DNA from 3 places in the Pseudomonas canadensis genome. Region 1 is predicted to be linked to each of the others. Evidence: riboswitches for the same ligand, from Rfam matches in the RefSeq annotation. Region 1 holds a riboswitch; each other region holds the start of a gene.
The links. A riboswitch is a leader RNA that binds a small molecule or an ion and turns the genes downstream of it on or off. The one in region 1 is predicted to bind cobalamin.
Positions count from the first base shown of each region.

Region 2: linked by a shared signal. The riboswitch ahead of RB216_RS10410 (TonB-dependent receptor plug domain-containing protein) and the one ahead of cobO (cob(I)yrinic acid a,c-diamide adenosyltransferase) in region 1 are both predicted to bind cobalamin.
Region 3: linked by a shared signal. The riboswitch ahead of RB216_RS12260 (CbtB domain-containing protein) and the one ahead of cobO (cob(I)yrinic acid a,c-diamide adenosyltransferase) in region 1 are both predicted to bind cobalamin.

Region 1 covers NZ_CP133298.1:4,529,257-4,531,451, reverse strand. Annotated here, with positions in the region: gene RB216_RS20935 (C40 family peptidase) at 1-206, shown strand, start outside; gene RB216_RS20930 (C40 family peptidase) at 351-887, shown strand; cobalamin riboswitch at 1,042-1,292, shown strand; gene cobO (cob(I)yrinic acid a,c-diamide adenosyltransferase) at 1,372-1,983, shown strand; gene RB216_RS20920 (cobyrinic acid a,c-diamide synthase CobB) at 1,980-2,195, shown strand, end outside.
Region 2 covers NZ_CP133298.1:2,218,072-2,220,266, reverse strand. Annotated here, with positions in the region: gene RB216_RS10420 (hypothetical protein) at 1-353, shown strand, start outside; gene RB216_RS10415 (outer membrane protein) at 364-813, opposite strand; cobalamin riboswitch at 868-1,071, shown strand; gene RB216_RS10410 (TonB-dependent receptor plug domain-containing protein) at 1,163-2,195, shown strand, end outside.
Region 3 covers NZ_CP133298.1:2,670,527-2,672,721, reverse strand. Annotated here, with positions in the region: cobalamin riboswitch at 832-1,036, shown strand; gene RB216_RS12260 (CbtB domain-containing protein) at 1,133-1,321, shown strand; gene RB216_RS12255 (CbtA family protein) at 1,333-2,037, shown strand; gene RB216_RS12250 (cobalamin biosynthesis protein) at 2,034-2,195, shown strand, end outside.

The DNA.
Region 1 (2,195 bases):
ATCTGCTTTTCTTCAGTACAGCGGGTCGTGGTCGTGTAAGCCATGCCGGTATTTACCTGGGCGATAACCAGTTTATCCACTCCAGCAGCCGTCGCAGTGGCGGTGTCCGAGTCGACAACCTGGGTGATAGCTACTGGAGCAAAACTTTCATCGAAGCCAAGCGCGCACTCGCCATGGCCCCGACGACGGTTACCGCTAGCAAGTAAACTTAAAGTGATACTTGAAGTTTGACGTGTAAGCGCTAGAATCCCTGGACATTGTTGTAATCCGTTCGCGCGAGCTTTGCTTGCGCGTTCTGGTTTTCAGCGTTCGGCAGCGAAAGCCGCATCCAGACCAGGATTGTTCTGCCCATGTCGACCTCGGCCCGCCTGATCCTTATTCTTTGCGCCGCGCTGCTCAGCGCCTGCGCAAGTCGTCCACCGCCCGCGCCTGTAGCGGTTAAACCCAAGCCGGTGTTCAACTATTCCACCCAGAATTTCTCGCCTGCGGCTGAAGACGTACTCTTCCGCGCGCTGGGCCTGGTCGGCACGCCTTACCGTTGGGGCGGCAATACACCGGACTCCGGGTTTGATTGCAGCGGCCTGATCGGGTTTGTCTTCCGCGATGCTGCTGGCATCTCCCTGCCGCGTACCACCCGTGAACTGATCGTGATGCGCGCGCAGGATGTCAGCGAGCAAAATCTGCAGACTGGCGACTTGCTGTTCTTCGCCACAGGCGGCGGTTCACAGGTCAGTCACGCCGGCATCTACGTCGGTGAAGGCCGCTTTGTGCACGCGCCGCAAACCGGCGGTACGGTGAAGTTGGACACCTTGTCCAAGGCGTATTGGCAGAATGCCTACCTGAGCGCCAAGCGCGTATTACCGGGGAATCTGGCGCGGAATCCCTGAATTGGCAGAGATCCAAATGTGGGAGCGGGCTCGCTCGCGAATGCGGTCTGTCAGTTTGTTAATGTGCTGACTGACACACCGCATTCGCGAGCAAGCCCGCTCCCACATTGGTTTTGTGGTGGGTTTAATTGACGCTCCACCCCCAACCCACTAACCTTCGCCGCTTGTTCCAGGTGCTCTGTGACCCATGGGTCGACGGAGTGAAACAGGGAAGCCGGTGAGTGAGCGCACTTGTACACAGTGCTGCCGCGATTCCGGCGCTGCCCCCGCAACGGTAAATGAGTCAAGACGCTGCCTTTTGCCACTGTATCGCTCGCGATATGGGAAGGCGCAGCGTCGGTCTGCGTGTCTATAAGACGTGCGTCACTCATGAGCCCGGAGACCGGCCTGCAACATCCAACAGCATCACGGTGGGCGATGCTTGGCTGTCTGTTTTTTCTTTTTCCTGCCCGCCGTTTTTGTCCAGCCCCAACGGAGAGCTGCCATGACCGATTCCCCCGACCGCGACGAACGCCACCTGGCGCGCATGCTGCGCAAAAAAGCCGTGATCGATGAACGCATCGCCAATTCCCCGAACGAGTGCGGCCTGCTGCTGGTGTTGACCGGCAACGGCAAAGGCAAGAGCAGTTCCGCGTTCGGCATGCTGGCCCGGGCCATGGGCCACGGCATGCAGTGCGGCGTGGTGCAGTTCATCAAGGGGCGTAACAGCACCGGTGAAGAGTTGTTCTTCCGCCGCTTCCCGGAGCAAGTGCGTTTTCATGTCATGGGTGAAGGCTTCACCTGGGAAACCCAGGACCGCCAGCGCGATATCGCCGCTGCCGAAGCCGCCTGGGCGGTTTCCCGCGAGCTGCTGCAGGACCCTTCTATTGGTCTTGTCGTACTTGATGAGCTGAACATCGCCCTCAAGCACGGCTACCTCGACCTGGACCAGGTACTCAGCGACCTGCAAGCCCGCCCGCCGATGCAACACGTGGTGGTCACCGGCCGTGGCGCCAAGCCTGAGCTGATCGAAATGGGCGACACCGTCACCGAAATGGGCATGCTCAAGCACGCGTTCCAGGCCGGTATCAAGGCACAGAAGGGCGTCGAACTTTGAATCAGCCCCGTCATTGCCCGGCCGTCTTGATCGCCGCACCGGCGTCCGGCCAGGGCAAAACCACTGTCACCGCCGCGCTGGCCCGTTTGCACCGCAACCTGGGGCGCAAGGTGCGCGTGTTCAAATGTGGTCCGGATTTCCTTGACCCGATGATCCACGAACGCGCCAGCGGTGCGCCGGTGTATCAGTTGGACATGTGGATGGTGGGCGAG
Region 2 (2,195 bases), 2.3 Mb from region 1:
AGTGCCGGCCGTGCATGTTCAGCTTGAACGATCGCAAGGTCTATGTCGGAATCGTACTGTTCGCCGGCACACCGACCGAGTCCGAAGGTGTCGATCATGCCTTCACGCTAATCCCCCTACTCAGCGGTTACCGAGACAAGGACACACTAGAGGTCACGCTGAATACTCACTACTCAAATGCAGCCACCCCGCCGCCCATCACACTGATCCAGGAAAATGTCGTTTCCGCCACACAGTTCGACTTCACGATCTGGAACGCGGTCCACACCCGCAAAAACCGCAAGCCGCGACAGGGCGAGTTCCATCAACACCGCCCCGCGCGTCCGATGCACGCTGAAAGCCTCTGCGCCTGAGGCTCCAACGTCAGTCAAACTTCCAGTTCAACCTGACGCGTAACATCTGCCCATGGTTATTGAACTTGGAATCATAGCCAGTCCCTGCTCCACCGATGCCCGGAATCACCGCGACGTTCAGCTTGTCTTCACCCAGGTCGTAGTACAGGTATTCGGTCTTGAACGACAGGTTCTTGGGGATGGCCTGTTCGATACCAGCTCCCACCGTATAACCCATCTTGAAATGGCTCTGGTCGTCGCTGAACTGGGTATTGCCTGTGGGGCCGAACATGTCGACGTTCTGGCTGGTTTCGCCATAGGCCAGACCAGCCGTGCCGTAGACCAGGGTGTGGTCGAACGCATAACCGAAGCAACCGCGCAGGGTCCCAAGGTACTTGATCTTAGATTCGAATTTGTTGTTCAGCGCTAGGTGGGTATTGAGTTGGGCGGTGCCGATGCCGCGCCGCCCCCTTGCTGGCAAGTAAAGCCTGAGAATCCTGGATGACGGAGTTGACGAACGGTCATGCGAATGTTCAGATGCCGCCCTGTTTCAGGTGCCCCCTGCCGCCGTGCTTGGGGTGAAACGGGAAACCGGTACGCTCTTTGAGCCAGTCCGGTGCTGCCCCCGCAACGGTATTCGCGTGACCCCTTCGACACACCACTGTGGCCTGCGCGCCATGGGAAGGTGAAGGGATCCATACGCGAGAGCCCGGAGACCGGCCTGGAATTTCTGTTAGGCAAACTCCTGCGGTGGGCGGGCATGGGCCGGTGTCGGCGTGTGCGCGATGCCTTCTCCTGCGTGCTTCTGCGAAGATACTTTCGAGAAGACTATGATTCGACGTTCCCTGATCCCTTTGTTCGGCTCGCTGTTCAGCCCCCTGTTGCTGGCCGACGACAACACCCTGGTACTCAACCAGCAGATCGTCTCCGCCCCCTCCGTGGAATCCACCACCGTCGCCGCCATGGCCCAGTACGGCAGCAAAGTGGAGATCGTCACCCGCGAACAGATCGAACGCGCCGGCCCCGCCGCCGACGTGACGCGGGTGATGCAGATGTTCATCCCCGGCCTCTACGTGGCGCCGAAAAACGGCCCATTCGACTACGGCACCTATTCCCTGCTGGGCGGGCGCAACGATGACACGCTGATCCTGCTCGACGGCGTACGCCTGAACAACCGCCTGTATGGCGGCCTGTACCTCGACACGCTGCCGGCCAACGCCATCGAGCGCATCGAAGTGCTCAAGGGCGGCCAGAGCCTGCTGTTCGGCACCCAGGCGGTATCGGGGGTAATCAACATCGTCACGCGCAGCCCGCAGACCCGCGAGACGTCCGGTGAAGTGAACCTGGGAGTCGATACCTTCGGCGGCACCACCGGCGATGCGCGGGTCGAGAAGATCTTCACCAACGGTTGGGGAGACCTCGGCCTGCTGGCGTATGTCAGCCGCAACGCCTCCGAAGGCTACCAGCCGTTTCGCAACAGCGACTACAGCGGCCGCGTCAGCGACAAAAAACGCTCGTACGAAGTGACCACCTTAGGCACCAAGGCCATCCAGTCGTTTGGCGATGACTCGCGCCTGGAGCTGTTCTACCAATATGCCGATGCCAACCTTGATTTCGCGCGGCCGGTAAACAACTACAAGACCACCAACGACCGCGTGCAACAGATCGCCACGGCCACTTTCGAACAGGCGATCAACGAGCGCTTGAGCTACTTCGTCAAGGGCCATATCAACGATTGGGACACGCGTTATACACGGATCGACAACACCGCGAATGGCGGCCGCAATGTGCGCAATCACAATGACTACTGGGGCTTTACCGATTGGGGCGTGCAAGCCGAAGGCAAGGCTGAATTGCCAGGCG
Region 3 (2,195 bases), 1.9 Mb from region 1:
GGGGGATGGTCAATGATGGGGTTTGGGTTGGTGTTGGTGTACATATCCGTTATTTGGGTGATGGCGGGTATTGGTTCCGCCCTTACGGCGGGTCACTTTGGAAAAGCCCCAAAGTAACCAAAGGGCTCTTGCCCCAACACTCGGCACCTCGCTCACGCTCGGTGTGCCCGTAATCCGACAGTGATTTGGGGGGCCGCCGCCACGCGCCATCCATGGCGCGGGGCGGCTAAACCGGCATCCCTGCCGGTTTACCCCCCAAATCCCTGCCGAATTCCGGCCAGCGTGTTTGACGGGGCGCCTAAGATCAAAATCAAAAGCAAGAGCACAGCGGCCTGACAGCCGGCTTGAGTGGTGTGAAGCAAAAGCAAAATCAAACGCGGTCCTGTAGGAGCCGGCTTGCCGGCGATGGTCTTCAACGATGACGCGGGGAATCAGACAAAACGCGGCGGTATCACGTTTTTCGCCGGCAAGCCGGCTCCTACAGGGACCGCGTATCTACGATGCGAAGCGAGTCGCTCTTGATCTTGATCTGAGGCGCCCCGTTAAACACGCTGGCCGAACGCAGGCTTGAATCCGTGGGTAACCCGGCAGGACGCCGGGTTAGCCGCGCTGGGCCAAGGATGGCCCATCGCGGCGGCCCACGGATTCAAGCCGGAGTGAGGGCACACCGAGCCTAGGCGAGGTGCCGAGTGTTGGGGCGAAGGCCTTTTGGTTACTTTTGGGCCTTTCCAAAAGTGACCCGCTGTAAGAGCGGAACCATAAGCCGCCGTTACCTAAACAATGGATATGCCCCCAACAACCCAATTGACTCCCCTCCCACCCCCATGCTCTCCTACACATCTTGTTTCGGGTGCCCCTCACAGGGTGAAACGGGAAACCGGTGCGTCATAGCGATATGACCAGTCCGGTGCTGCCCCCGCAACGGTAAGCGAGCGAAGTGTCAGATCCACTGTGCCTCCAAGGCATGGGAAGGCGACGCTTAATAGGCGCAATGCCCCTCGCAAGCCCGGAGACCGGCCCGAAAAAATCAGATAACAAACCCGCGGTGGGCGGGCGCTGTTTAAACCCTGCGTGCCCGGCTCGCGGGGTTTTCATGCGCTCGTTTCACCCTGACACCTGAAAGGGACGCGCCATGTCGATCATCAGCAGCACCTCGCACTCCGCCAGCAGCACCTCGACCCTGAGCCAACGCTTGACCGCCGCCATCGGCGCGTCGATCCTCGGCGCGTGCCTGGTGTATTTCGCCGGTTTCTCGCACATCGAGGCCGTACACAACGCCGCCCACGATACCCGCCACAGCGCCGCGTTCCCGTGCCACTGAGACCTGCCGACATGATCAAGCGTATCGCGCAAACCGCAGGTTTCACCGGCCTGGCGGCCGCCCTGCTGCTGACTCTGCTGCAAAGCTTTTGGGTCGCCCCGCTGATTCTGCAGGCGGAAACCTTTGAAAAAGCGCCGGCGGCTACCGAAGTGGCCCACGAACACGCCGAAGGTGCTGCCGCCCATACCCATGACGCCGAAGCTTGGGAGCCGGAAGACGGCTGGCAGCGCGTGCTGTCCACCACGGGCGGCAACCTGGTGGTCGCCGTCGGTTTTGCGCTGATGCTGGCCGGTCTCTACACGCTGCGTGCGCCAACCCGCACCGCCCAAGGGCTGCTGTGGGGTTTGGCCGGTTACGCAACTTTCGTGCTGGCACCGACGATGGGCCTGCCGCCTGAGCTGCCGGGCACTGCCGCCGCCGACCTGGCGCTGCGCCAGACCTGGTGGATCGGCACTGCGGCGTCTACCGCTGCCGGCATCGCCTTGATCGTGTTTGGTCGCAACTGGCTGCTGAAAGTACTGGGTGCAGCGATCCTCGCCGTACCGCACGTGATCGGCGCACCACAGCCGGAAGTGCATTCGATGCTGGCCCCGGAGGCCCTGGAAGCGCAGTTCAAGATCGCTTCACAGTTGACCAATGTCGCCTTCTGGCTGGCCTTGGGGCTGATCAGCGCCTGGTTGTTCCGCCGCAACCGTGATGATCAATACTCGGCATGATCCTGGTGGTCGGCCTGGGGTGCCAGCGGGGTTGTGACGTTCATACCCTGCTGGGCCTGTTTAATACTGCCCTCGCCGAGGGCAGCATCGAGCGCGATAAGATTACTGCGCTGGCCAGTATTGATTTGAAAAAAGACGAGCCGGGAATACTCGCATTG